3 regions of the Euzebya rosea genome follow, and region 1 is predicted to be linked to each of the others. Evidence: riboswitches for the same ligand, from Rfam matches in the RefSeq annotation. Region 1 holds a riboswitch; each other region holds the start of a gene.
What was found. Region 1 has a riboswitch for cobalamin ahead of CUC05_RS02065 (cell wall-binding repeat-containing protein). Riboswitches for the same ligand answer to the same signal wherever they lie in the genome.
Positions count from the first base shown of each region.

Region 1 (9,561 bases):
CGAGGACAACCCGCCGACCGCGGCGCTGGCGATCAGCGAGCCGCACCCGCTGTTCGACCCCACGGTGCTGCGCACCACCGCTCGCCGGGAGGGTGACGAGCTGGTCCTCGACGGCGTCAAGGCGTTGGTCGCCCACGTCGACCGCTGCGACCTGTACCTGGTGTCGGCCGACCTCGAGGGATCCGGCCCCGCGCTGGTCCTGGTCGAGGCCGGCACCGCCGGGCTGGCCGTCAAGGCCGAACCGACCATGGGCGTGCGCGCGACGGCGTCCGGCGAGCTGCTGCTGGAGGGCGTGCGCGTGCCCGCCGCCAACCTGCTCGGCGACGGTGCCCCCGAGGTCCACAGCGAGATGATCGCCCGGACGCGCATCGCCTGGGCCGCCCTTGCCGTCGGTACCGCGCAGGCGGTCCTCGACTACGTCATCCCCTACGTGAAGGAACGCCACGCCTTCGGCGAGCCCATCGCCAACCGGCAGGCCGTTGCCTTCACCGTCGCCAACATCGGCGTGGAGCTGGAGGGCATGCGCCTTGCCACCTACCGCGCCGCGTCGCTGGCCGACCAGGGCAAGCCGTTCGCCCGTGAAGCCGCCGTCGCGGCTCGCCTGGCCGAGGAGAAGGGCATGCAGATCGGCTCCGACGGCGTGCAGCTGCTCGGTGGCCACGGCTACGTCAAGGAGCACCCGGTGGAGCGGTGGTACCGCGACCTGCGCGCCGCCGCCGTCGTCGACGGGATGGTCCTGGTCTAGCACCGGACCACGACCACACCCCGACCGCGACCACGACACCAGGATCCAAGGGAGCACACCGTGATCAACCTCGAAGTCCCCAAGAAGTTCACCCCGGCCATCGACCAGGCCAAGGCCGTCGCCGAGCACGTCCTGCGGCCGATCAGCCGCCAGTACGACCGTGACGAGCACACCTACGCCAAGGAGCTCGACATGCTGGCCGCCGCCATGGCCGGCATGGAGGAGTCCGGGTCCATGAAGGGCACCGGCGCCACCGGTGTGAAGCGCGAGAAGCCGACCAACGGCGAGAACCGCAACGCCTCGAACATGTCGACGGTGCTGTCCATCAAGGAGGCCGCCAAGGGCGACCTCGGCCTGATGCTGACCATCCCCGGCCAGGGGCTGGGCAACTCCGCGATCGCCTCGGTGGCCTCGGAGGAGCAGATGGAGCGGTTCAAGGGCAAGTGGGCCGCCATGGCCATCACCGAGCCCGACGCCGGGTCGGACTCCTCCGCCATCAACACCACGGCGGTCCGCGACGGCGACCACTACATCCTCAACGGCACCAAGATCTTCATCACCGCCGGCGAGCGGGCCGACCTGCTCGTCGTCTGGGCCACGCTGGACAAGGACCTGGGCAAGGCGGCGATCAAGAGCTTCGTCGTCGAGAAGGGCACCCCCGGCCTCAACTTCGTGCGGAGCGAGGACAAGCTCGGCATCCGTGCCTCCGACACCGCCCAGTTCGTCCTGGAGGACTGTCGGGTGCCTGCGGAGAACCTGCTGGGTGACCCCGAGGTCAGCGTCGAGTCGGGCTTCGCCGGGGCGATGCAGACCTTCGACAACACCCGTCCGCTGGTCGCCAGCATGGGCATCGGTGTCGCCGAGGCCTGCCTGGAGCGCACCCGTGAGCTGCTGGCCGAGGCCGGCGTCGAGGTCGACTGGGACAAGCCCGCGCACAGCCAGTCCGCGGCCGCCCAGGCGCTGCTGGACATGGAAGCCGACTTCGAGGCCGCCCGGCTGCTGACGCTGAAGGCTGCCTGGATGGCCGACAACGCCAAGCCCAACTCGCTGGAGGCCAGCTACGCCAAGGCCAAGGCCGGCCGCATGGTCGTCGACGTCGCCCTGCGCTGCGTGCAGCTGTGCGGTCCCGTTGGCTACGGCGAGACCGAGCTGCTGGAGAAGTGGGCCCGTGACGCCAAGATCCTCGACATCTTCGAGGGCACCCAGCAGATCCAGCTGCTGATCATCGCCCGCCGCCTGCTCGGCCTGTCGTCGGCGGAGCTGCGCTGACCGTTCGTCGGGAGCTCCCCGTCCCGATGCCGAGTTGACCGGCGTGGGGGCGGGGACCTACCGTTCGTGGTCGTCCCGCCGTCTGCGGTGGGACGGTCCTGCAAAGGGGAAGCCGGTCCGAGTCCGGCGCTGACCCGCAACCGTGGGCACCATCGAACGTGGTGCAAGCCGGAATGCCTGCGCAGGTGACAGGCTCCTCACACCGTCGTGGTCTGCGGACGGAGCCCATGCCGGCCCCGACGCCACAGGTGGAGCCGCCGGTGATGGGCCCGCTGGGCCCCCACCGAGAAAGCAACTCCCCGAATGACGTCCGTCGTGTCGATCCGTACCCGGGTCACCGTGGTGGCCGCGCTGTGCGCGCTCGTTGCCACCCTTCTCGCCCTTCCCGCCGCGCCCGCCGAGGCGCAGGACGCCAGCGATCAGCAGGCCGCCGCATCGGCTGCCGCCGCGTGGCTCGTCGACCAGCACGCCGAGGGCAGGGTCACCAGCCCCGGTGGCATGGCCGACGTGATCTTCGCGCTGTCCGGTGCCGGCCTCCACGGTGACACCGTCGCCACCATCCGTGCCGAGCTCGAAGCCGCCGTCGTGGCCTACCTCGACGAGGTCGAGACGCCCGACGAGGGCCAGACCGCCAAGGCCATGCTGGGCCTCCGGGCCAGCGGTGGCGACTACACCGACGTCGGGGGAACCGACCTCGAGGCCGAGCTGCGCGCCCTGATGGCCACCGACGGCGGAGACGCCGGCCGGTTCGCCGACGCCACCGTCTTCACCCAGTCCCTGGCGCTGCAGGCGCTGGCCACCACCGCTGGTGGCGTGCCCGAGGCCGCCGCGACGTGGCTGGCGGACCGCCGCTGCCCCGACGGCGGCTGGGAGAACGGGCTGACGGAGATGGCTGGCGTGTCCATGCCGTGTCAGACCCCCGCGGGCGGCGACATCGACACCACCGCGATGGCCGTGCAGGGCCTCCTCGACATCGAGCCGACCGCCGACGAGCGCGATGCCGCCGCGACATGGCTCGCCGACCAGCAGGCCGATGACGGCTCGTTCGGTGGCAACGCCAACTCCACCGGCCTTGCCGCCCAGACACTCCGGGCCCTCGACCTGACCGACGCCGCCGACGCGGCGGCCGAGTTCGTCATCACCCTGCAGAAGCCCGCCGAGGACCCCGAGGCCGGCGCCATCGCCTACACCGTCGACGACGACGGCTCGCTGCTGCTGGCCACTACCCAGGGGATCCTTGCCCTCGGGGCCCCCGCGTTCCCGTCCATCGCCGCCCCTGCGATCGAGGAGCCCGTCAGCGGTGCCTGCACCGACGCCGAGGGCGTCACCGTCACCGTCGACCTGACCTTCTTCGACGGTGGCGAGGTCCTCACCGGCTGTGCGCCGGGGGATCCGGCGTCGGGCCTGGACGCCCTTCGCGAGGCGGCCTTCGACATCACCACGTCCTCCAGCGACTTCGGCGAGTTCGTCTGCGCCATCGAGGGCCTGCCCGAGCTGGCCTGCGAGCAGCCGTTCGAGGGGCAGTACTGGGCGTACTTCTTCGGCAACGCCGACGGATCGTGGACCGGCTACCAGGTCGGTGCCGACACCTCTGACCCCGCTCCCGGCGACGTCGAGGGCTGGGTCTACTCCGACGGGTCCGCCCCGTCGGTTGCCGCCGCCACCGACGGCACGCTGACGCGCGTCGCCGAGGCCGGCCGCATCGAGACCGCCATCGCGGTCAGCCGGGCCACCGTGGCCGATGGTGCGGCGACCGGGCTGGTCGTGGCCCGCGCCGACTCCTTCGCCGACGCGCTTGCCGGGACCCCGCTGGCGGTTGCCGTCGGTGGGCCGTTGCTCATCAGCGGCGCGGACGCGCTGGCCGACGCCGTGGCCGAGGAGATCCAGCGGGTCCTTCCCGCGGAGTCGACCGTGCACGTCCTGGGCGGCACCGCCGCGCTCGGGGACGACGTGGTCGCCGGAATCGAGGCGCTCGGCTACACCGTCGAGCGCGTCAGCGGTGCCGACCGCATCACCACCGCCACGGCCGTTGCCGACGCCGTCGTCGCCGTCCGTGGGACCGAACCCACCGACATCCTGCTGACCACTGCCTTCGACTTCGCCGACGCGCTGGCCGCTGGCACGGCCGCAGCGGCCACCGGCGAGGGTGTGGTCCTCCTGACCCCGTCCGGCGCGCCGCACGATGCGGTCGACGCTTGGATCGAGGCCCACGCCGACGCCACCGTGCATGCCGTCGGCGGCCCGGCGGCCACGGCCTACCCCGACGCCAACCCCATCGTGGGTGCCACCCGAGAGGGCACCGCCGTCGCGGTGGCCGAAGCGTTCTTCGACGGCCCGACCAGCGTCGGTATCGCCCGTCGCGACGACTTCGCCGACGCGCTGGCCGGTGGCCGGCACGCGGCTGGCCTGGGCGCCCCCTTGCTCATCACCCCGACAGACGGATTGTCCGCCGACGTGGCCGCCTACCTGTGCGGAACCGACAGCGTCGAGCAGGCCTTCGTCTACGGCGGCGAGGCCGCCGTGTCGGCTGGTGTGGCCAACGCGGTCGCCGACGCCATCACCGGGGAGGGCTGCGCCTGATGTCACGGGGCCGGCCGATGACCGTGACGTCGCTGCACACGTCGGCGTCGGTCGTGGCCGGCCTGTCGCTCGCCCTGCTCGTCGGCCTGCTCGCCCTGCTGGGCGGGCCCATGGCCGGGCCCGCGCGGTCGCAGGGCGGCGCGTGTCCCGACCAGACGGGGGTCACGGTCGTCGTGGACTTCCAGTCGCTGGGTGGTGGCACGGTCATCGGCTGTGCCCCCGGCCCGGTGGGATCGGGCTTCGATGCCCTCCAGCAGGCCGGATTCGGGTACACCACCGTCACCACGCAGCCGGGCTTCGTCTGCCGGATCGACGGACGGCCTGCCGACCGCGGGTGCGCCGATACCCCACCCGCCGATGCGTTCTGGTCCTACTGGCACGCCGACCGCGGTGGCGACTGGGCCTACTCCACGTCCGGCGCCGGGAGCCGTACCCCGGCCCCGGGAAGCGTCGAGGGCTGGTCGTACAACGTTGACCCGGCAGGCCCGGATCGCACGCCTCCACGCACGGCGCCGCCCGCTCGGGCAGCCGCGCCGGAGCCCACCCCCGGCCCGGACCCGACACCGACGTCGGCGCCGCCAGCGCCGCCCGCCGCGGCCACCCCCGCCCCTGCAACCGGGGGCGACGGACAGGGCGGCGGGCAGGACGGCGACGGGAACGGGCAGGGCACCGCCGACGGTCAGGCCAGCACCGACCCGCAGGGCACGCCCGCGCTGGCGCCTGCTGCCGCGACCGAACGGCCGGTCCCCACGGCCGCGCCGGCGAGCGCGGCGCCCGCTGAGGAGGCCAGCGCGACGCCGACCGCCACACCCACACGGACGGCCACACCCGCGCCCACCACCACACCGACGCCGACCGAGACCACCACCACGGCCCCGACCGGGCCGCCCGACGACGAGCTGGCGGAGGCCGAACCGACCGAGGCCGACCCGACCGGGCCGCCCACGACGCCCCCGGCGACCTCGACCCCGTCCGGGCTGGCCGTCGACGAGGGTTCGCCCGTCGGCACGGTCGTCGGCGCGTCGGTGCTCGTGGCCGTGCTCGGCGCCGCCGGTGTCGTGGTCGTTCGCCGCAGGGAGCCCTGATCGCGATGCACCCCGGCGCCTGGTGGCTGTGGGCACTGGGGCTTGCTGCTGCCGCCAGCCGCACGACCAACCCGCTGCTGCTCGGGCTTGTGCTCGCCGTGGCCCTGCTGGTCGTCGTCGCCCGCCGCACCGATGCGCCGTGGGCGCTGGGCCTTCGGACCTACCTCTTCCTTGCCGGCCTGGTCATCGTCATCCGCCTGCTCTTCGCCGTGGCCGTCGGCGGAGGGGCCGGAACCACCGTGCTGTTCGTCCTGCCCGAGATCCCGCTGCCCGATGTCGTCGCCGGGATCCGGCTGGGTGGCCCCGTCACCCGTGAGGTCCTGCTCGCCGCGTTCTACGACGCGCTGCGCCTGGCCACGCTGCTGCTGTGCATCGGCGCCGCGAACCTGCTGGCGGACCCCAAGCGGCTGCTGCGGCAGGTGCCGGCGGCCCTGCACGAGCTGGGGACCACCGTCGTCGTCGCCCTCACCGTCGCCCCGCAGCTGGTGGAGAGTGTCCAGCGGGTCCGCCGAGCCAGGCGGCTGCGGGGCGAGGACCCCGTGCGCGGCCTCCGTGGACTGCGTCGCGTGCTGGTCCCCGTGCTCGAGGACGCACTGGACCGGTCCCTGGCCCTGGCCGCCGCCATGGACACCCGTGGATACGGCCGGCGGGCCCACGTCCCTCCGGTGGATCGCCGACGCACCGCCCTGCTGCTGCTCGGGGGACTGGTCCTGCTCGTGGTCGGCACCTACGGCCAGCTCGACGCGGCCTCCCCCGCCGTGCTCGGGCTGCCCGCGCTCTTGCTCGGGGTCGGCATGGTGGCGCTCGGCCTCCGCTCCGCCGGCGCGCGCGTCCAGCGGACGGTCCACCGGCCCGACCGCTGGGGCCCGACCGAAACGGTCGTGGCCGCAGCCGGGCTGACCGCCGCCGTGACCGTGGTCGTTGCGGGAGGGCGCGCGCCGGACCTGCTGTTCCCGACCGTGCAGCCCTTCGCGTGGCCGGTCCTCCCGATCCTCGCCACCGCCGGCGTGCTGGTCGCGCTGCTCCCGGCCGCCCTTCCGAACGGTCGTCGCCGATGATCGACCTGCACCGGGTGACCATCACCCACGCCGGGTCGGACCGGCCCGCCCTCCGCGGGATCGACCTCCACGTCGAGGAGGCCGAGCTGTGCGTCGTCGTCGGGGCAACCGGCGTCGGCAAGTCCACCCTCCTCGGCGCCATCAGCGGCCTCGTGCCCCACTTCACCGGTGGGCTGCTCCAGGGACGCGTCGTCGTCGCCGGGCGCGACACGCGCGACCATCCGCCACGAGAGCTGGCCGACGTGGTCGGCACCGTGGGGCAGGACCCGCTGGCCGGGTTCGCCACCGACATCGTGACCGACGAGATCGCCTTCGGCATGGAGCAGCTCGGCGTCGACGCCGCGGCGATGCGCAAGCGGGTCGAGGAGATGCTGGACCTGCTCGGGCTGGCCGACCTCCGCGACCGTCCGCTGCGCACCCTGTCCGGCGGACAGCAGCAGCGGGTCGCCATCGGCGCCGTCCTGGCCGCAGGCCCACGTGTGCTGGTCCTCGACGAACCGACATCCGCGCTGGACCCCACCGCCGCGGAGGAGGTGCTGGCCGCCGTGACCCGCCTGGTCCACGACCTCGGGGTCACCGCCGTCGTCGCCGAGCACCGGCTGGAGCGGATCCTGCAGCACGCCGACACCCTCGTGGAGGTCCGAACGGACGGCACCATCCGCAGCGGCGAACCGGGCCGGATCGCCGCCGACGCCGCCGTCGCGCCCCCGGTCGTCCACCTCGGCCGCGCGCTGGGCTGGACGCCGGTCCCGCTGTCGGTGCGCGACGCCCGCCGCCGCGCGACCTCGCTGCGCGACAGCCTGGGGGCTTCGCCGACCGACTCCGCCCCCGAGGTCACGGTCACCGAGCCCGACACCGCCACCACCCCCCGTCGGTGGCTGCGGTCCGGCCGACGCGCATCCGCCGCCTCCGGCCCGCCTCCGGCGCTCCTCGCCCACGACCTGGTCGTTCGCCACGGCGACGTCCTCGCCGTCGACGGGGTCGACCTGGCGGTCCCCCCGGGACAGGTCGTCGGCCTGATGGGCCGCAACGGCTCGGGCAAGTCCTCGCTCCTGTGGGCCCTGCAGGGCAGCGGCACGCGTGATGGGGGGACGGTGACCGTCGACCAGCGCGATCCGGCCGAGCTGTCCCCGGCCGCCGCGCGACGGCTGGTGGCGTTGGTCCCCCAGACCCCCAGTGACCTGCTGTACGCCGCCACCGTGGGGGAGGAGCTCGCGATCGCCGACCAGCACGGCGAGGTCGCGCCGGGAACGTGCCGTGACCTCCTCGACCAGCTGGTCGGCGACGTCCCCGACGAGCGCCACCCACGCGACCTGTCCGAAGGGCAGCGCCTGGCCCTCGTCCTGGCCGTCCAGCTCGCCGCGGCGCCATCGGTGCTGCTGCTCGACGAACCGACGCGCGGCCTGGACTACGCCGCCAAGGACCGGCTGACCGGGGTCCTCGCACGGCTGGCCGCCGACGGGCTGGCCGTCGTGGTCGCCACCCATGACGTGGAGTTCGCCGCCGGCACCTGTGACCGGGTCGTCGTGATGTCACAGGCCCACGTGATCGCCGACGGTCCCGCGGCAACGGTGATCGGTGCCTCCCCGATGTTCGCCCCGCAGGTGGCCAAGGTCATGCACCCCCACCGCTGGTTGACCGTCGACCAGATCATGGCGGCGCTGCAGGACCGGGCGGGGGCGTCGACGTGAGCGAGACCGCGCTGCGGCCGGGTCCGCACCCAGCGACCACGCCGGTCGTCGGCCTGGGGCGCCGTACCGCGGTGCTGCTGGGTGTGGCGACCGTGCTGGGGCTCGCGTTGTTCTGCTGGCCGCTGCTGCTGCGACCGGGGCCCGGGTGGTCCCACACCACCGACGCCCCGTTCGTGTTCGTGCTTGTCGTCCCGATGGTGCTGGCCGTGGTGCTGGCCGACCTCGCCGACGGGGGCCTCGACGCCAAGTCGCTGGCCCTGCTGGGCATCCTGTCGGCCGTCGGGGCGGTGCTTCGCCCCCTCGGTGCCGGTACGGCCGGGATCGAGCTGGTGTTCTTCCTCCTCGTGCTGGGTGGCCGGGTCCTTGGGCCCGGGGCTGGCTTCGTGCTGGGGTGCACGACGTTGTTCGCCTCGGCCCTCCTGACCGGTGGGGTGGGGCCCTGGCTGCCCTTCCAGATGCTGGCGTCGGCGTGGATCGGCATGACCGCCGGGATGTTGCCCTTCCGTGGTCTCCGGGGGCGGGCCGAGATCGTGCTGCTCTGCGTGCACGGCGTCGTCGTGGCCTACGCCTTCGGGTTCCTCATGAACCTGTCGTTCTGGCCGTTCGCGCTGGGGGCGGACACGGGGCTGTCCTACGTGCCCGGGGGGGCGGTGCTGGAGAACCTGCAGCGGTTCGTGCTGTACACGATCACCACGTCCGCACTGGGATGGGACACCGGCCGGGCGATCACCAACGTGCTCGCGATCGCCCTGCTGGGTCCGGCCGTCCTGGTGGCGCTGCGGCGCGCCACCAGGCGTGCGGCCTTCGGTGCTCCCGTCGTCTTCGAGGACGCCTGACGCCCGGCCGGCGCAACCACAGTGCTCGACGGGAGCCCCGTGGCCACCCGGCTCACAGGGCGCGGATGTGTGATGGCGAGCGTGCGATGTAGTCCAGCGCCCGCTGCATGTCGCCCTCCAGCGATGGGTGGTACCCGGGTCGGACGTACCGGGGTCCCTGCATCGCCAGCCACAGCAGCTTGGGCAGGCGCCCCTTGTCCATGCCAGCGACGTAGCCGCCGATCGGGCGGAACCGCGGCGCGTCGGCGTCCTCGCCCATCAGCACCCGAGTCCCGTCCAGCATCAGGGCGAGCAGCA
Region 1 is NZ_PGDQ01000002.1:83,790-93,350, forward strand. Features, by position in the region: gene CUC05_RS02055 (acyl-CoA dehydrogenase family protein) at 1-745, shown strand, start outside; gene CUC05_RS02060 (acyl-CoA dehydrogenase family protein) at 806-2,014, shown strand; cobalamin riboswitch at 2,083-2,212, shown strand; gene CUC05_RS02065 (cell wall-binding repeat-containing protein) at 2,330-4,594, shown strand; gene CUC05_RS02070 (hypothetical protein) at 4,612-5,679, shown strand; gene CUC05_RS02075 (CbiQ family ECF transporter T component) at 5,685-6,737, shown strand; gene CUC05_RS02080 (ABC transporter ATP-binding protein) at 6,734-8,428, shown strand; gene CUC05_RS02085 (ECF transporter S component) at 8,425-9,264, shown strand; gene CUC05_RS02090 (metal-dependent hydrolase) at 9,317-9,561, opposite strand, start outside.

Region 2 (9,561 bases), on a different contig from region 1:
CCCGTCGGCCACGGAGGCGCTGACGGCCGCGTCGATCTCGCCGGGCGTCATCGTCAGGTCGAGGATCGAGCTGGTCAGCACCGGCTTGCCCTCGGCGATGGCGTGGTCGCACTCGTGGGACACCCCGACCAGCCGGTCGCCGAGCCCGAGGGCGGCGGCGATGTCGGTTCCGGAGGGGATGAGGCTGGCGATGGCTGAGGACACGTGGGCTCCCGGGTCTAGCGGTCGGTGGAGGGGTGGTCGGCGCGCCAGCGGGCGAGGCCGGCGGTGATGGCGGTGTGGGTGGCCATGGCCAGGTCGTGGCCGACCCGTGTGGCGGGGCCGGCAAACGACGACGGACCGTCCCACAAGGAGGGGTCGATGCCCTCGGGCCGCGACCGGACCGGCGCGGCCGCGACCAGGATCGAGTCGGTGGCGGTGCCGGTGGCGACGCCGTCGCGGTTGGTGGCCGGCAGCCCGGCGTCGGCGATGGCCTGCGCCTTGGCCTCCGTCAACGTCTGCACCGCGTTGACCAGCCCGGCGTCGTCGAGGCGGGCATCGAGCACGGCGGCGATGTTGATCGTCCCGGGCCCGTGGTGGGGTTCCCAGCTGCCGGCTGCCGCCAGCGGCACGGACACCCCGACCGTGGCGACGACCCACGCCAGGCCCTGCCGCCCCTCGACCCAGCGGTCGACCGCCGCGGCCGTCATGGTGGCCACCAGCGGACCGTCGAGGTCGTCGGCGCGTTCCTTCAGGTGGGCGACGGGGTCCAGCCGGTCGTAGGCCAGCGGCACCTCGAGGTTCAGCCAGGTCCGGACGGTGCCGATGCCGCCCCCCACGATGGTGGAGGCCACGCAGGGACGGGCCTGGTCGAGGACGAGGACCAGGCGGTCCCCGTCGACGGTCAGCCGGTGGTCTGCAGCCACTCGGCGACCCGGTCGGCATAGTAGGTCAGGACGATGTCGGCGCCGGCTCGCTTGATGCCGGTGAGGGTCTCGATGGCGATGGCTCGCTCGTCCAGCCAACCCGCCCGTGACGCGGCGGCGATCATGAGGTACTCACCGCTCACCTGGTAGGCGGCGACGGGCACCGTGGAGACGTCGGCGAGCCGTCGGATGACGTCGAGGTACGGACCGGCGGGCTTGACCATGACCATGTCGGCACCCTCGAGCACGTCCTGCTCGTACTCGCGCAGCGCCTCGCGGACGTTGCCGGGATCCATCTGGTAGGTCTTCTTGTCGCCGGACTTGGGAGCGGAGTCGAGCGCGCCCCGGAAGGGGCCGTAGAAGGCGGAGGCGTACTTGGCGGTGTAGGACATGATCCCGACGTCGGTGTGGCCGTCGGCGTCGAGCGCGTCGCGGATCGCCTCGACCCGGCCGTCCATCATGTCGCTGGGCGCGATGACGTCGGCGCCGGCGTCGGCCTGGCACACGGCCTGCATGGCGAGGACCTCGACGGTCTCGTCGTTGAGGATCCGACCGTCGGGGGCGACGATCCCGTCGTGGCCCTCGCTGGAGTAGGGGTCGAGCGCCACGTCGGTGATGACCAGCATGTCCGGGTGGGCGTCCTTGATCGCCCGGATCGCCCGCGGGTACAGCCCGTCGGGGTTGTGGCACTCCTCGCCCCTCGGGGACTTCAGCACATCCTCGATCTTGGGGAACAGCACGACCCCCCGGATGCCGAGTGCGGCGACCCGGCCGACCTCCTCGACCAGCCCGTCGAGGCTCCAGCGGGTCACGCCGGGCATCGACTCGATCGGCACGTCGTGCTCGTCGACGTGCAGGAACATCGGCAGCAGCATGTCGGCCGGGGTGAGCGTGGTCTCGCGGACCAGGTCGCGCAGGGCCGGCGTGGCTCGGTTGCGACGAGGCCGGATGGGCAGGTCCAGCTGGTGGGTCATCGGGGTCTCCTGCGGGGTGTGGGAGTCGCCGACACGGTAGCCGACGGCATGGGTGTCACCCGCCGGCCCGTGGGCCGGGACGGACACCGGCACGCGCCAGCAGGGCGTTGATGTCGACGTGATCGGCGACGACCGACGCGAGGCGGTCCAGGTCGGCCTCGCGGCGTGCGCCCACAGGGGCGTCGCCCGGGACGAAGCGACGGCCCCGCAGGTCCGCGACCCAGCGAAGGAGCGCTCGCCTGGTGTCGTCGTGGTCGGCCAGGCCGTGCCACGACGTGCCCATGACGGCGCCCGACACGGCGCCGCCAGGCTGCCCGTCGGCGTCGCGGACCAGGACCGTCGTCCCGTCGTCGACCCGGGTACGGCCGTGGCGGATCTCGTACCCGGTCGCGGCCGTCCCCAGGGCCGGCGCGTCCCCCTCGACCCGACGCACGATCTTGTCCTCGCCGAAGGTGGTGTCGACGGGGAGCAGGCCGAGTCCGGCGACGGTGCCACGCCTGCCCTCGACGTGGTCGGTGATCGTCCGTCCCAGCATCTGGTAGCCACCGCAGATGCCGAGGATGGGGTTGCCCGCGGCAGCCCGTGCACCCAGTGCCCGGTCCAGGCCGAGCGCGCGGAGCCGGTCGAGGTCGGCGACGGTGGCACGGGTCCCGGGCACGACGACGAGGTCGGCGTCGGCGACGGCCGTCGCCGACTCGGTGAACGTCACCGACACCCCGGGTTCGTGGCCGAGGGCGTCGATGTCGGTGAAGTTGGAGATGCGCTGCAGCCGGAGCACGGCGATCCGCAGCCCCTCCTTCCCCACCGATGGCCCGCCGTCGAGGTCGCGCAGGCCCAGGGAGTCCTCGGCGTCCAGCGCGAGCCCGTCGACCCACGGGACCACCCCGAGGACCGGCACGCCGGTGCGTGCGGTCAGGTCCGCGATCGCCGGTTCCAGCAGGCTCGCGTCACCCCGGAACCGGTTGATGACGAAGCCGCGGATCCGTGCGCGGTCGTCGTCGGGCTGCAGCGCCCACGACCCGTACAGGCTGGCGAAGACGCCGCCCCGCTCGATGTCGCCGACGACCACGACGGGCAGGTCGGCGTCGGCCGCGAGCCCCATGTTGACCAGGTCGCGGTCACGGAGGTTGGGTTCGGCCACGCCGCCCGCCCCCTCGCAGACGACCAGGTCGTGGCGGGCACGGAGGTCTGCGAGCGCCCGGCGGACGTGGGGCCGCAGGCGGGTGGTCAGCGGGCCGTAGCTGACGGCGTCGGCCTCCTGCAGCGGCCGACCGTCGACGACGACGTGGCTGGTCCGCTCACCGCTGGGCTTCAGCAGGATCGGGTTCATGGCGGTGGTGGCGGGGATGCGTGCCGCGGCCGCCTGCAGCGCCTGGGCCCGGCCGATCTCGCCGCCGTCGCTGGCCACCGCGCTGTTGAGCGCCATGTTCTGCGCCTTGAACGGGGCGACGTCGATGCCCCGGTCGACCAGCAGCCGGCAGAGGGCCGCGACGAGGGTGGTCTTGCCGGCGTCGCTGCCCGTCCCGGCGATCAGGATCGCCGGCGCCGGTGCGGTCACGGCCGGTCGCCGGTGGGGACCACCAGGCCGGCTGCACGGACGGCGTCGGCCAGCTGGTGGAGGGTGGTGCACTCGACGGTCTCCGGGCCGTGCAGGCGCCACCGGTCGGGCAGCACCTCCACCGTCAACCACGAGGACCGGTCGACGACGACGGCGCCAGCTCGGGCGAGCGCCCGTCCGGTCCACAACCCGCGGGTGGGGTCGGGGGCCTCGCCGTCCACACCGGTCACGGCGACCTCGGCGCAGCAGTCGACGGGCAGCTGGAAGGACGCGGTCGCCAGGTCGAAGCGGATGTCGTCGCGGCCGAAGGCCCGGTCGATCGCGCCGTCGAGGGCCAGGTCCTCGGGCGCTCCGACCTCCACGCTGCCCGAGCCGTCCAGCAGCCATGCCGTGTCGGCGACGCGAAGGGCAAGGTCGAGATCGTGGATGGAGGCGACCACGGCAAGGTCGCGGGTGGCGGCCAGGCGACGCAGCAGGTCGATGGCCTCGACCCGCCCGGGAAGGTCGAGGAAGGCGGTCGGTTCGTCCAGCAGCAGCACGGCGGGTTCCTGGGCGAGCGCCCGGGCGATCCACACCCGCTGCCGCTGGCCGTCGGACAGCCGGGCCAGCTCGCGGTCGGCCAGATGGGTGGCACCCACGGCCTCGAGCGCATCGTCGACGATGCGGTGGTCGCGATCGGTCATGCGCCCGGACCAGCCGGTGTGGGGATGCCGGCCGATGGCCACGATGTCGCGGGCGCGGAGCAGCCCGACGTCGGGGTGGTCGGTCAGGACGACGGCGATGTGGGTGGCGCGGTCGGCCCGCTTCATCCTCGTCAGCTCGCGCGTGCCGGACCCGGTGGTGGCCGTGACCACGCCCTCGAGCGGTGGGATGACCCCACCGAGGGTGCGCAGCAACGTCGTCTTGCCGGCACCGTTGGGGCCGAGCACGGCGACGAAGCGGCCACGGTGGACCGCCAGGTCGGCGGGTCCGACGATCGGGACGGTCCGACGCCCGTCGTGGTAGCCGGCCCGCAGGCCGGCCGTGGCGAGCACGGGGGACGACGACGTGGTGGCGGGTGGCACGGACGTGGCGGTCACGACAGCACCACCTCCGCCGAGCGACGCAGGCGCATCAGGACGACGATGACGACGGGGGCGCCGAGCACGGGGGTGACGGCGTTGAGCGGCAGCGCGAGGTCCTGGCCGGGGACGCCGGCGATGATCTCGGTGCCGAGGGCCACGCAGGCACCGATCAGCACGACGGACGGCATCAGCACCCGATGGTCGGAGGTGCGCAGCAGCGCCCGGCCGAGGTGTGGCACGGCGAGGCCGACGAAGGCGATGGGTCCGGCGAACGCGGTGATGACCCCCGCGAGGAGGGAGGAGGACACGATGATGACCGCCCGGACGGCCCGGACGTTGACGCCGACGGACTCGGCGTAGCGCTCGCCGAGGAGCAGGGCGTTGAGCCCCTTGACGGTGGAGGCGGCCAGCAGCAGCCCGATGACGGCGGCGGGGACGAGCACGGCCAGCTCGGACCAGGTGACCCCGCGGAAGGACCCCAGGCTCCATGCCAGGTAGGCGCGGAAGTCGTCGGAGTCGGAGAAGAACAGCAGGAGGCTGACGATCGAGCCGGCGAGGTAGCCCGCCATGAGCCCGATGATGAGGACGCTCGTGATGGAGCGGATGCGCCGAGCGAAGGTCAGGACGGCGCCCAGCACCAGCCCAGCCCCGACGGCGGCGGCGACGGCGGTGGACACGCTGCCACCCAGCGCGAGGGTGCCGAGGAACATCGATCCGCTGCCGGCGAGGCTGACCAGGGCGACGCCGAGGCTTGCGCCCGACGCGATGCCGAGCACGAACGGGTCGGCCAGCGGGTTGCGGAACAGGGTCTGCAGCTGCAGGCCGGCGACGGACAGCCCGGCGCCGGCGACCAGCGCGGTCACGGCGCGGGGCAGGCGGATGTCGGTGATGATGACCGACCACGACGACGTTGACGGGTCGCCGCCGGTCAGGACGGTCCAGACCTCGGTGACGGGAATGGAGACCGACCCGAGCGCCAGCGCACCGGCGAACAGGGCGGCGGTCAGGACGACCAAGCCGATGAGGATCGGGACGACGGGGCGACGGCTCGTGCCCCCGTCCTCCCCCCGGTGGGGGGTGTGGGCCGCGCCGGCGCCGGCGGCCGGCGACCGTTCGGCACGATCGGGGGCTGCGTCGTGCATGGACGACGCAGGCCCCGATCGCGTCACCAGGGTCCCGTCGGGCTCGACCCGGCGTGTGGCCGGGTCGAGCGCGGGGGCGGTCGCCGAGATGGCATCGGTGACGGGGTCGGGGGTCATCCCGCTGCGCCGGCCTCGGCGCCGTCACCTGCCTGGGACCCGAGCAGCCCGTAGAACCGGGGCTCGTGGTCGGGCAGCAGGTCGGGGTGCAGGATCGCGACCACGTCGGCCAGGACCAGGTCGGGGCGGACGGCACCCTCCTCGTAGAACCGGTTGCCGCCGGTCGGACCGAGGTCGGCGTCGTTGGCCCACACGTTGTCGGGGAACGCCGCGAACAGGCCGAGCCGCTCGTCGTCGGCGACGAACTGCTCGGGGGTGACCGCGACCGAGCCGGCGGACAACCACACGTCGGCATCCTGGCCACGTTCGAGCACGGTCTCGAGGTCCAGCGGGAGGGTCGAGCCGGGCTCGTCGGCGAACACGTAGGCCCCACCGGCGGCGGCGATCAGCGACGCGGTGTAGGACTCGCCGCCGGAGGCGAACCACGTGCCCGCGAACGGGTCGTTGGTCAGCACCGTGGGACGGTCGTCCTCGGCGACGTCGGCGGCAAGCGCGACGAGCTCGTCCCAGTCAGCGGCGACACCGTCGAAGACGTCCACGACGGCCGCCTCCTCGTTGAGGAGCATCGCCTCGAGCTTCATCCACTCGGCGCGACCGAGGGGGTCGACCTCCAGGTAGGAGGCGTTGGGGACGACCGGCACGTCGAGCGCGGCGAACGGCTCGGTCGGGTCGGCCCCGGAGAAGCCGGCGCTGACCATGATCACGTCGGGTTCGGCGGCGGCAAGGGTCTCGAGGTCAGGGGAGGTCTGATTGCCGACCTCGACGATGTCGCCGGCCTCGGCGGCCTCGACGACGGACTGGGTGGAGGCGTACTGCAGGCCGCCGTGGCCGACCAGGACGTCGGTGCGTCCGATGAGGTCGAAGCCCTGGAGGAAGGTGGTGGAGTACGTCACGGCGCGTTGCACGGGGACGTCGACGACGATGTCGGCCCGGACGTCCTCGGGGAGGGTCGTGCCGCACTGCACGAGCGCGACGGTCAGCGGCACGGCGTCGGCGCTGTCGTTGGGGCGGTCGATCGTGACCAGCTTGACGTTGCCGTCGTAGGTGGCGCGGATGCCCTTGGCGACGTCGAAGGCGACCTTGTCGGGGAACCAGTCGAGGTCCTGCAGGTCCTCGGTGGCGCAGCCGTCGGTGAGGTTGGCCTCCGGCGGTGTGATGTCACCGTCGGCCCCGTCCTCGGTGGCGCCGTCGTCGCTGGCCCCGTCGTCGGTGGCCCCGTCGTCGGCAGCCTCGCCATCGGTCATGGCCGCCTCCTCGGCGTCATCGCCGTCGGTTGCGCCGTCGGTGGCTTCGGTGTCCTCGCCCTCGCTGGAGGGCGGCTCGTTGCTGGTGTCGCGACCCGACGGGTCGGCGGCGCACGCAGCCAGGACAACAACGAGCAGAACGAACATGGCTGCGCCTCGCAGCCTGACAGTGAACGGGGAGACCAACGTCGTCCCCTCCTTTCCGTACCTCGCGGAATCGTGGGTGCTCGGTGCGGGTGGCCGGTCTCCTGGCTTCCGGGTCGTCGGCCGCATGGGCCGTGCGCGAACACCTCGCCCTTCCCAGCACGCGGCCAGTGGGACTGCCAAATGAGGCGTTCGCTCCCCCGGTCACAGTGGCGAGGACCGCGCCGGTATCACACCGGACTTCCCGAGCACCACCGCAGGTGAGCGGCGTCACCGTACCCGTCGGTCATCGGAGGGACAAACGGCGACCACCACCCCCGCCGACCTACGCTGCGTCCCATGCGTTCGACGTTCCTCCTCGCCGCCCTGCTCGTGGTCCTCCAGGCGCTCCCCGCCAGCGCCCACACCGAGCTGGACACGACCGTGCCCGCCGCCGACAGCGAGGTCCTCGACCCGCCGTCGGAGGTCGTGCTGGACTTCACCGCAGCGCTGCTGCCCGACAGCGAGCCGGCCGTCCGGGTGATCGATCCCAACGGCGACGACCTCGTCGCCGCACCGCCCACCCTCGAGGGCGCCACCGTCACCGTGCCCCTCAACCTGGCGGTGACCCCGGGCCCGCATCGCGTCGACTGGGCGATCACCGCCGCCGACGGGGACGATCAGACGGGCAGCTTCACCTTCGTCTTCGCCCCACCTGCCGACGTCGCCACACCGCCGGGTGCGGTGGTCCCCACCGAGTCAGCCCCGACCGAGGCAGTCCCGACCGAGTCGGCGGACTCCGCGACGGGACCGGCAGACCCCACCCCCTCGCCCGCCGAGGCCACTGACCCAGGGCCCGCACCCGAGGCGAGCGAGCCCACGGCGACGCCGTCAGCGGTTCCAGGGGATCCCGAGGCCGCGTCGACGACGACCCGTGCACTCGTCGTCGTGGCGGCTTTCTTCGCCGTCCTCGGCGTGGGCGCGGTGATGCTCGCCCGCGCCCGCCGGGACGGCAGCGAGGAGTGACCTACTCGCCGTGGAGCTGTCCGGCCAGGTAGTTCTCGATGCCGATCCGCTCGATCGCGTCGAGCTGCGACTCGAACCAGTCGGCGTGGGTCTCCTCGTCGCGGACCATCTCCTCGAACACCGCGGCGGAGCCGTGGTCACCGAGGTCGTGGCACTCCTTGGCGGCGGCGTTGAACGTCGCGACGGCCAGCTTCTCGCTCTCCAGCGCCAGCGACAGCATCTCCTGGGCGTTCTCGCCGACGGTGATGGCGTTGAGGCGCTGCACGTTGGGGTGCCCGTCGAACATCAGGATCCGCTCGATCAGCTCGTCGGCGTCCTTCATCTCGTCGATGGAGTAGTCGTAGAACCGCTTGCCGAGCTTCGGGAAGCCCCAGCTCTCCAGCATCTTGGCGTGCAGGAAGTAGGTGTTCGTGACGGTGAGCTCGAAGGTGAGCGCGTCGTTGAAGAGCTCGACGATGCGAGGGCTGACCGGTTGCATTGGTGAGGTCCTTCTGGAGGCGGGTGGCGGCCGGAGTATGTCAGACGCGGACGGCGTCGACAGCCCTCGCCCCGACGGTGTCACGGGACAGCAGCTGGGCGTGCACCGGCTCGCCCGCGGGGGCGTCGTCGCAGGCCAGCTCGGTCACCAGCGACGGGCAGCTGCCGCACACCATGTTCCGCAGCGTGGGGACGCAGCCGCCGCACGCGGTACCGGCCCCGGTCAGGGCGGCGACCTGCCGGACGGAGGTGCATCCCTCCGCGACGGCGGCCTCGATCTGGCGGTCGGTGACGACCTTGCACTGGCAGACGTACATGGAGGTTAGGTTAGCCTAACTATCCGTCGTACGACAAAACGGATGAGGGCCCGTCGCACGGCCGACGGGCCCTCCTCCAGCAAGTCGGAGCCTCAGTCGGTCTTGACCAGGGTGCCGAGGTACAGCTCGATGACCTTGGGGTCCTTCAGCAGCTCCAGGCCGGTGCCGGTGTAGGCGTCACGCCCCTGGTCCAGCACGTACCCGCGGTCGCAGATCTTCAGGCACTGCTGGGCGTTCTGCTCGACCATGACGATCGTCACGCCCGCGTCGTTGATCTGCTTGACGCGGTGGAAGACTACGCCCTGGTTCGCCGGGGACAGGCCGGCCGACGGCTCGTCCAGGAACAGGACGCTGGGGTCCATCATCAGGGCACGGCCCATGGCGACCATCTGTCGCTCGCCGCCCGACAGCGAGCCCGCCCGCTGCTTGCGACGGTCCGCCAGCTTGGGGAACAGGCCGGCCACGAAGTCGAACCGCTCGTTGAACATCGACGGGCGCAGGTAGACGCCCATCTCGAGGTTCTCCTCGATGGTCAACGACGGGAAGACGTTGTTGGTCTGCGGGACGTACCCGACACCCTTGTCGACCAGCTCGTGGGCGGTCATGCCGGTGAT
Region 2 is NZ_PGDQ01000004.1:279,413-288,973, reverse strand. Features, by position in the region: gene CUC05_RS06445 (ABC transporter substrate-binding protein) at 1-204, opposite strand, end outside; gene CUC05_RS06440 (adenosylcobinamide amidohydrolase) at 219-905, opposite strand; gene hemB (porphobilinogen synthase) at 884-1,879, opposite strand; gene CUC05_RS06430 (cobyric acid synthase) at 1,935-3,437, opposite strand; gene CUC05_RS25275 (ABC transporter ATP-binding protein) at 3,434-4,516, opposite strand; gene CUC05_RS06420 (iron ABC transporter permease) at 4,513-5,760, opposite strand; gene CUC05_RS06415 (ABC transporter substrate-binding protein) at 5,757-7,151, opposite strand; cobalamin riboswitch at 7,226-7,441, opposite strand; gene CUC05_RS06410 (copper resistance CopC family protein) at 7,488-8,153, shown strand; gene bfr (bacterioferritin) at 8,155-8,631, opposite strand; gene CUC05_RS06400 ((2Fe-2S)-binding protein) at 8,672-8,947, opposite strand; gene CUC05_RS06395 (ABC transporter ATP-binding protein) at 9,040-9,561, opposite strand, start outside.
Region 2: linked by a shared signal. The riboswitch ahead of CUC05_RS06415 (ABC transporter substrate-binding protein) and the one ahead of CUC05_RS02065 (cell wall-binding repeat-containing protein) in region 1 are both predicted to bind cobalamin.

Region 3 (9,561 bases), on a different contig from region 1:
CACCGGACGGCCGGCCCCATCGGGGCCGGCCGTTCCGCATTCCACCGCCCACCGTCAAGGGCTAGTCACTTCTGGTCACGAGGGATGAAATCGTTTCTGGGACGCACACGGAGTGGCGTCTTCGGATACTGTCCTCCGATCGAGTTCCCCAGGACAGGCGGGAGGGGCGTTCGAGTCGGGACGGCTGGCGGGTCGGGCCGGCCGGTGGTTGCGCGCGTCCGTATCGACGGACGCTGGAAGGCAGGAGACAACCCATGGATCCGAATCAGCCTCCACAGCCCGGATACGGCGATCAGCCGCCGTACGGCGGGCAGCCGCCGCAGCAGGGATACGGGGGACAGGCCCCGTACGGCAACCAGCCGCCGCCGGGGTACGGCAACCAGCCGCCGTACGGCGGGCAGCCGCCGCAGCAGGGATACGGAGGACCGGCCCCGTACGGCGCGCCCCCGCCCGAGAAGGGCGGCAGGGCCGGCAAGGTCGTGCTCGGTGTGGTCGTGGCGCTGGGCCTGGTGGCCGCCGGTGTGTTCGTCCCGCGGCTGCTGTCGGACGACGACGAGAACGTCGCGCTCGCTGGTGACGGGTTGGAGGTGTTCCTGGAACCGGCCGAGGAGATGGGGGAGGACCCCTTCAGCGACGCTCCGCTGTCGCCGCCGCCGGATCCGGCGTTCGCCAAGCCGCCGGCGCCGACGATCTCTGTCGTCGAGCCACCTGCGACGCCGGTGTCGAGCAACCGTGGCGGTGAGCCGGGGCTGTACGGCGGGACCAGGGACAGCGCGTCGTGCGACGCCGCGCAGCTCGTGGCGTTCCTGCAGGCCAACCCGGACAAGGCCGCCGCATGGATCGGGGCGCTGAACGCCGACTCGGAGCTGAACTGGCCGGGCGGCACGCTGGCCGTGGCGGACATCCCTGCCTACGTCGAGACGTTGACGTCGATCCTCCTGGCCCGGGACACCCGCGTGACCAACCATGGCTTCCGCAACGGGGCTGCGAACCGCATCCAGTCGGTGCTCCAGCGCGGCACCGCCGTCCTGGTGGACGACAAGGGTGTTCCACGCGTGAAGTGCGCGTGCGGCAACCCGCTCATCCCCCCGCAGGCAGCGGAGCCACGCTACCGCGGGCGTGTCTGGCCCGACTTCGAGCCGGCCACGATCATCGTGGTCCAGCCCGCGCCGGTGGTCATCAACAACTTCATCCTCGTGGACATCACCACCGGGGTGCCGTTCGAGCGCCCCGCCGGCCCCAACGGCCACCAGAACGACCGGGATGCCCCTCCGGGGACGACGATCCCGCCGATCCCGGGCCTGCCGACGCCACCCCCGGTGGTCGCCTCGGCCGCCCCGTCGGCCACCCCTGCGCCGACGACACCCCCAGCACCCACGGCGTCGAGCGCGCCCGCTCCGGCTCCGGCTCCGGCTCCGGCTCCTGCCCCGGCTCCGGCTCCGGCTCCTGCCCCGGCTCCGGCTCCGGCACCTGCTCCGGCTCCGGCGCCTGCCCCTGCACCGGCGCCCGCGCCCGCGCCACCGCCACCGCCTGCACCGCCGACGTCTGCACCATCGCTCACGCTGGCACGGAACGGCACTGCCAACGACTCCGGCGAGCCGTTGGTGTACTCCCTGACACTCAGCGGGTACCTCCCGTCGGAGTCGGTCACGCTGACGTGCCACGACCAGGCAGGTGAGGTCTACAGCACCACGGTGACCGTGGACGGGAACGGCGAGCTGTACATCGCCGACTTCTGCCGGGCGGACAGGGAAGGGATCCTCTTCGCCACCGACGACCAGGGGACGGTGTCGAACACCGCCTGACGTCCGTGTGCCCCGCCGGCACCGGCAACCCGGATGGAATCGACTCCGATCCAGTGCCCAAGCGCGCGGGATGGAGGCCGTTCCATCCGGTCGTCCCACGTGCCAGCGGGTTCGTGGGGCTGGCCCGAGGCGATTCCATCCAACGGTGGAGGCGATTCCATTCGGTGGGAGGCGCGTCCCCACGCGGGCCCAGGCCCAACGGCTACCGACCGTGATCGGTTACTGAACCATCGGCCAAGTGTCGCCGAAGTAGCTGTACGAATCGGTACCTACCTTCCTCGGAATGCGCAGTCACCCGGGGGTCAGCCTTGCCGTGGGGGCCACCGTGGTCCTTGCCGCGGCGCTGCGGGTGCCCTCGTTGCTGGTCGGCCTTCCGATGACCCAGCCGGACGAGCCGACGGTGATGAGCCGGGCGCAGCTGGTGCTCGACGGCAGCGTCGTCCCCCCGGCGTTCGACTGGCCACTCGGCTCCTCGATCGTGGCCGCGGCGGGGATCCGCCTGGGGGAGGCCGTCGGTGTCGTCGACCGGTCCGGTTCGGTCGCGGAGGTGTACGGCTGGACCCGCATCGTCTTCGTGCTCGTGGCCCTGTGCGTCGTCGCGGTGACGGGCCTGCTGGCTGCGGGGATCGGACGGCGGGCGGCGCCGATGGCGGCGTGGGTCGCCGGGACCGTCGTGGCGACCGGCTTCGTGATGGTCCGCTCGGCCCGGATGATCGGGCCGGACCAGCTGCAGGTGCTGTGCGTCCTGCTCGCCCTCGTCGCCGTGGTCGCAGCGGGGCGTCGTGCACATCTGCGCCAGCGCCTGCTGCTGTGGTCGACGGCTGCCCTCTGGGCCGGTGGGGCGGGAGGCATGAAGTACCTGGGCATCACCGTCGTGGTCGTGCCGATGCTGGCGGTGATGCTGGAGGAGGAGCTGGACTGGCCACGCCGCCTGCTGGCGGCCGAGGCGTTGCTCCTCCTGGCGCTCACGGCGTTCGTCGTCACCACCGGTGGCTCGGTGCTCAGCCGTGCCTTCGTCGACGGGTTCCTGTGGCAGGTCGACCACCAGGCCACCGGGCACCTGGGCTACGACCACGGCGGACCCACGTGGTGGCACCACCTGACCGTCACCCTGCCGGGCAGCAACGGCTGGCTGGTCACCGGGCTGCTGGTCGCCGGGGTCGTGTGGGGCGCCTGTCGCGGGGACCGGGCGACGAAGCTGGTCACCGCCTACGCCGTCGGGTTGTTCGCGGTCATCGGGCTGTCACGCATCGTCTTCCCCCACTACGTCATCGTCGTCCTGCCCGTCCTGGCTGCCCTCGCGGGCGGGTTGGCCGCGGACACCGCCGACTGGACGTGGCGTCGATGGCAGGGACGGGAGCGCCGGCTGGACGCGGCTGCAGCGGCGCTGGCCCTCGTGCTGGTTGCGGCAGTCGTGCCGGCCGCCGCGGACGGGGTGCGACTGCTGCGGGTGGGACAGGCCCCCGACACGCGGGACGGCTTCCCCGAGCGGCTGCAGGAGGTCCTCGTCGTCGAGGGGCTCGCGGACGTGCCGGTCTGGACGGAGTCCTACACCGGCATCGGCGCTGCTGCCGCCGAGGCCACCGGAGGCCGGCTGGTCTTCGGCTTCGGGGACACCCCCGAGGTCCTCGCGTGCGGGTGCGTCGCCGTCGTGTCCACCTACATGGAGCAGCGGTACACCGCGGACCCGGCCACCGCGCCGGTGTACACCGCGATGCGGGCACGGGGCCGGATGTTGCTGGACCACCAGCCGAGCATCCCCCTCACCTACCGATGGGACCTGCTGCCGACCTGGGGGATCGGCGGGGTGCCGCTCCGGGGACCGGTACCGGCGCTCGGGCCGGGCATGACGGTGCTGGACCTGACCGAGCCGCGTGGTGCGGAGGTCGACCCCGATGCGTGAGCGACCCCGCCGGTCAGATCAGCCCGAGCTGCTCGGGCTGGGCCTCGCCCGCGGTTCGCTGCGCGACCAGCCCGGCGGGGTCGTCGGTGGCGGAGGGGCCCGGCTGCAGCTCCAGGTCGAGGTCGGCCAGCAACGGGGCGTGGTCCGACGGCTTGCTGTCGGGAACTCGGGTCGGCTTGCGGAACTCCCGGTCGATCCAGGCGGCGGTGGCGGTGTCGGCGATCTCCCGGCTGGCCAGGAGGAAGTCGATCCGCAGCCCGAAGCCCTTGTGGAAGGCGCCGCCCCGGTAGTCCCACCAGCTGTACCCCGTGTCGTCGGGATACAGGGCGCGGAACACATCGGAGAAGCCCGCCTCGAGCAGGCCACGGAACCGCCGCCGTTCGGGGTCGGTCGCATGGGTGCCGCCGTGCAGGGCCGCGGGGTCCCACACGTCGAGGTCGGTCGGGCACACGTTCATGTCGCCCCCGACCACGACGGGGCCCGCGGCGGCGAGGGCAGCCATCCGGTCGCTCATGGCCTCGAGGAAGACCAGCTTGCTGGCGTACTGCGGCGAGTCAACACGCTGGCCGTTGGGGACGTAGACGCTGACCACGGTGACACCCCCCACTCGTGCCTCGACCCAGCGGGCCTGGTCTGGGTCCGGCTCACCCGGCAGGCCGACGGACACGTCGTCGACGCCGTGCTCGGCCCGACCCAGCACCGCGACCCCGGCCCAGCGGCCCCCGGACTGGTCGGCAGCCAGGTAGCCGGCCGCGGCCAGCTCGGCGTGCGGGAAGGCCTCGGGGGACGACTTGGTCTCCTGCAGCAGCACGACGTCGGGGCGGTGCTCCTCCAGCAGGGCAAGGACCCGGGGCAGCCGGGCGCCGAGCGAGTTGACGTTGTAGGTGACCAGGCGCATCGCGCCTCAGGCTATCGGCAGGCGAACCGGCCATGATCCACGACCTCTTCTTCTACGGGGCCGGGGTCCCGCGCTACGGCTTGCTCTGGCTGCTCGTCACCCCGGTGATGACCGCCCTGGCCCACGCCGCCGGACTGCGTGGCCGACGGCTGGCGCTGCTGCTGGCCACGACGCTGCCGACCTTCGGGCTGCACTTCGCTGCCGTGCCCGGCCTGACGTCGTTCCCCGTGCGATGGGCGATCACCGTGGCCTCGCTGTCCGGCATGATCGTGCTGCTGGTCGACGTCGTCCGCAACGGCCTGCCGCCGACTGCCCCACCACGGGGGTGGGCGCGCCGTCACGTCCCTGCGATCCCCGCCATGTTCGTCATCGTCATGGGCGCCGTGGCGATCAGGGCCGTGTGGGCCTGGGTCGATCCCGGGATCGCGGACATCCCGCAGGCCAGCGAGTACGCCGCCCGGCAGGTCCTCGCCGGCCTGAACCCCTACGTCGAGGCCAACCCCTACACCTACGCCCCGGTCTACCAGTACCCGGCCGGGACGATCCTGTGGCACCTCCCGTTCGTCGCCCTGGTGCCCGACGGCCTGGTGCTGGGGGAGACGTTCGTGGCTGCCCGGATGGCGGCGTGGGCGATGGACGCGCTGGGGGCTGGCCTGCTGTGCGTCGGGGGATGGGTGGCCTCCGGGCGTGGGCGAACCCTGCCGATCCTCGCGCTGCTGCCCGCCGCGCTGTACGGGCTGAACGCCACCCTGGTGCGGGAGGTCGGGCTGACGGGTGCGAACGACGTGTTGATGGGCGTCCTGCTGGCCGCCTCCGTCTGGCTGCTGGCAGAGGGGCACCGCCCGACCCGCTCAGCGGTGCTGTGGGGGCTGGCGGTTGCGGTGAAGCTGCCAGCGCTGGCGGTGGCCCCGCTGTTCCTCGTACGGGCGGGTTGGGGGCGCGTGATGCTTGCCGGCGTCGTCGCACTCGTCCTGCAGGTCCCGTTCTTCGCGTTCCCCGATATCGGCCTGCACGGCCTCGAGGCCATGGCCGAACCGGCTGCGCGTCCAGATCCCTACACCGTCATGGTGAACAGCATCTGGTGGCCGCTGTATGCCGCGCGAGGGGTCGAGCCGTCGGTCGTCGACGCCATCAGCAGCGGGGTGGTGCTGCTCGGCCTGGCGACGAGCACGTGGGGGGTGTGGTCGGCCCGGCGGATGGCCTCCGGCCCCGATGCCAGGGAGCGACTCCTCGCCGTATCGGCGTTGGCGGTCGTCGTCATGTTCCTGCTCGCCCCCCAGTGGCGCGTGAACTTCCAGAGCTGGCACGTGCCTGCAACCGTCGTCGCCGCGGTTGGCTCGCTCGGTGCGGTCGGGACGTCGCGACAGGTCTGGACCAGCGACGACGAACGGCGTACGTGGCAGGTCCCGCCGCCCCCGCCCTGCACCCCCGGCGTCGAGCGGCAGGTCCATGTGGCAAAGGAGGCTCGATGAGCGCCGCTGTCGACCGTGTTCCCCAGGTACCGGCGCCACCAGCGCAGGGCCGGACCGTTCCGTGGGCCGCTCGTCCTGCGGTCCTGCTGTGGGCGACGGTCGTGATCGCCGTCGCGGGTCATGCCGTGCTGTGGGACGGACCATTCCGGGAGGGGCAGAGCGCCGGACCGTACTGGTCGGTGGTCACCGCCGGTCTGGCCGTCGCCCTCCCGTTGGCGGCCGTGGTCGTCGCCGACCACCGGGTCCGCCGATCAGGCAGGGTCGGCCTTCGCCCTGCCACGGTGGTCATGGCGTCCGCGGCGCTGCTGCTCGGCCTCCTCATCGTGCAGGTCCTTGTCGGTGGCCCCGACGACTCCGACCTGCAGGTCTACCAACGGCAGGGTGTGGCGCTGATCGACACGGGCGGTCTACCCGTGGACCAACCCGCGGAGTACCCGCCGCTCGGTGTCATCGTCTTCGGCTTGGCGACGCTGCTCGACCGGGCGCTGCCGATCGGGTTCGGGGTGGCGGTCGGGGTGCTGCTGGCGGCGCTGTGGACAGGCACGGTCGTCGTGCTGGCTCGACGGGTGCAGCCGTGGGCGGTCGCCACGATGACGCTCTGGCCGACCATCACCCTGTTCGTGCTGATCCGCTACGACGCCCTCCCCACCGCGTTCCTCGTCGCCGGACTCGCGGTTGCCGCAGGCCTCGACGAGCGACGGGAGGAGGAGGCCGACGCGCGTCGGGCTGGGAGTGCATCGGGACTGCTGCTCGGTCTCGGCGCGGCCGCCAAATGGACGCCGGGGCTGGCGGCTGTGGTCCTGGCAATCGGGTGGTGGCGGGCGGGGCGACGACGGCTGGCCACGTGGTTCGCGGCAGCGACCGCTGCCGGATTCCTCCTGCCCCACGTCCCGTTCCTGCTGACCGCGGAACAGCGCGGTGCAGTAGTGGACGCCTACCGGTTCCATGCGATACGGGAGCTGACCGCGGAGTCCCTCCCGTTCCTGCCCTTGCACCTGCTGGGGTTCGCGCCTCGGCCGGACCGCCCGTGGGTCGGCGTCGACGGCCTCGACCCGTCCGTCGCCTGGGTCCCGACAGCGGTGCTGCTCGTCGTGGTCATCGGCCCCGCGGTGGCTGCGTGGCGACGCCCGGACCGCGTCCTCGGATGGGCGCTGCTGGCACCGCTGGCCTTCATGCTCGGCAACCGGATCTACTCCCCGCAGTTCGTCCTGACCTTCGCTGCACTGTGGGCACTCGGCATCGGCAGCCGCGACCGAACCCCCGCCTGGCAGCGTCTGGCCGTGGTCGGCGGAACTGGCGCAGCCGCCACGATCGGATGGGGCATCTGGCCCAACTTCGTTGACTACTGGCTGCCCCTGTCCTGGGCGTTGTTCACCGTCATGATCGCGCTGACCGTGGCGGCAGTGCGGTGGTCACAGCCGGAATCTCCCCAGCTGCCCGGATCCGGTCGGTGAGCGAACGGTCGACCGTCCACCGCCACCTCACTCGGGGTCGGAGACGCACACGTCGGAATCGGGGATCACGACGGGGGCGGCCTCGCGGGTCGTGGTGAAGATGCCGGTGCCCTCCACGCACAGGATGGAGATGTTGGGGTAGGCGTCGGCGTTGCGGATGATCACGGCGCTGTCCGGATCGACCGCGCGGACCCCCTCGAGGTCCCGGGTGGCCTCGCACGAGGCGGCCAGGAGCAGCGGTACGGCAACGACGAGCAGCAGCCTCGTCGCGTGGCGGGAAACAGTCATCGGGGCCTCCGTCGGTTGATCGGCTGTGCCGGACGCTACGCCTCCTCGACCCGTCGGCGCGCCCGGGCCGCGGTCGTGGCGTCGACGACGGCCGTGCTACGGTGCGCGTCGCTCGAATGCTGCAGTGCACGGGAAGCCGGTGAGAATCCGGCGCTGTCGTCGCAACTGTGACCAGGGAGCGTCCCGCCAACTGACCACTGGACCTCGTGTCCGGGAAGGCCGGCGACGACGCGTCGATCTGGCAGCCAGGAGACCGGCTGCAGCGCAGAGCCCGACCATCCGCGACCGACGGAGAGGAGGGCCGTGCGGCGCCGCCGCTCGACCGCCCGATGACCCACACCACCGACCACCCTGCCGTGGCCACCGTGCTGTCCGACTGCGCCACGTCGTGGATGCCCGTCATGCTCGGCCGTCCACCGACCGAGGTCGACCACCACGGCACCTGGTTCCCCTTCACCACCCTCGTCGAGGAGACCCGGCTGGCCCGGAGGGTCCGCGAGATGGCCCCCGACTACGAGGGGCTGGCCGACGTCGCCACGGCGTTCCTCGCCAGCCGCTTCGCCTCGCCGCTGGCGTTGCTGGCCGGCGCCCCCGTGCACCAGCACGGCGTCGCGGTTGCCTACGCCGTCGAGGACCTGTGGCTGCGCCGAAGCGCCCGCGGCTGGTTCAACGGCATCGCCGTCACCGACGCGACCCTCGACACGCCGGACACGGCCGCCCCGCGCGCCGTCGAGCACTACCGGCCCGTCGTCGAGCGCCTCCGCCGGGTCGGCAAGCTCGGGAAGCGGGCGATGTGGGGACAGCTGGCCGACGCCCTGGCCACCACCGCCGGTCACGCCCACGACGCCGCCGGTGACGCCGAGGCCGCCGCACACGGCAGCGCGCTCCTGCTCGAGGCAGCCGACCCGCCGCTGTGGGGCACACCGACCTTCGAGCGCATCGAGGCCGGGGGTGCGGTTGGCCTGGCGTGGCGCCGGAGCTCGTGCTGCCTGGCCTACCGCTGCGAACGCTACGAGCTGTGCACCGGTTGCCCGCTGACCCCGACGGAGGAGTGGCGCGCCAAGTCCATCGCCTCGGTCATGCAGCGTGCCGGGTCCCACGCATGAACGCCCCCGTGCCGACCGTCGTCGTCGCCGGCACCGCCTCCGGGGTCGGCAAGACCTCCGTCGCCACCGGCCTGATGGCGGCGCTCCGAGCCGCCGGTCACGTCGTGCAGGGCAGCAAGGTCGGTCCCGACTACATCGACCCGAGCTACCACTCGATCGCCACCGGCCGGCCGGCCCGCAACCTCGACGTGTGGCTCAGCGGGGCTGACCTGATCGCCCCGCTCGCGCGACACGGCGCGACCGGCGCCGACATCACCGTCGTCGAAGGGGTCATGGGCCTGTTCGACGGCAAGTCCCCGACCGAGCTGACGGCGTCCACCGCCCATGTTGCACGCCTCCTCGGTGCGCCGGTCCTGCTGGTGGTCGACGCCGGTGCCATGGCCCGCTCCGCCGCGGCGATCGTGCATGGTTTCGCCACCTTCGACCCGGGCACCCGCCTCGCTGGTGTGGTCCTCAACCGTGTCGGCTCGCCCGGGCACGCCGACCTGCTGCGGCAGGCGATCGAGCCGACCGGTGTCGAGGTCGTCGGGGTCCTGCCGCGCATGGACGACCTGGCGACACCCTCCCGCCACCTCGGGCTCGTCCCCGCGGACGAACGCCGCGCGGACGCCCACCGGACCGTCGCTGCGCTGGGG
Region 3 is NZ_PGDQ01000006.1:30,906-40,466, forward strand. Features, by position in the region: gene CUC05_RS24620 (DUF6777 domain-containing protein) at 255-1,805, shown strand; gene CUC05_RS09230 (hypothetical protein) at 2,089-3,708, shown strand; gene CUC05_RS09235 (exodeoxyribonuclease III) at 3,722-4,606, opposite strand; gene CUC05_RS24625 (glycosyltransferase family 87 protein) at 4,639-6,078, shown strand; gene CUC05_RS24630 (glycosyltransferase 87 family protein) at 6,075-7,532, shown strand; gene CUC05_RS09245 (hypothetical protein) at 7,560-7,820, opposite strand; cobalamin riboswitch at 7,903-8,096, shown strand; gene CUC05_RS09250 ((2Fe-2S)-binding protein) at 8,150-8,926, shown strand; gene CUC05_RS09255 (cobyrinic acid a,c-diamide synthase CobB) at 8,923-9,561, shown strand, end outside.
Region 3: linked by a shared signal. The riboswitch ahead of CUC05_RS09250 ((2Fe-2S)-binding protein) and the one ahead of CUC05_RS02065 (cell wall-binding repeat-containing protein) in region 1 are both predicted to bind cobalamin.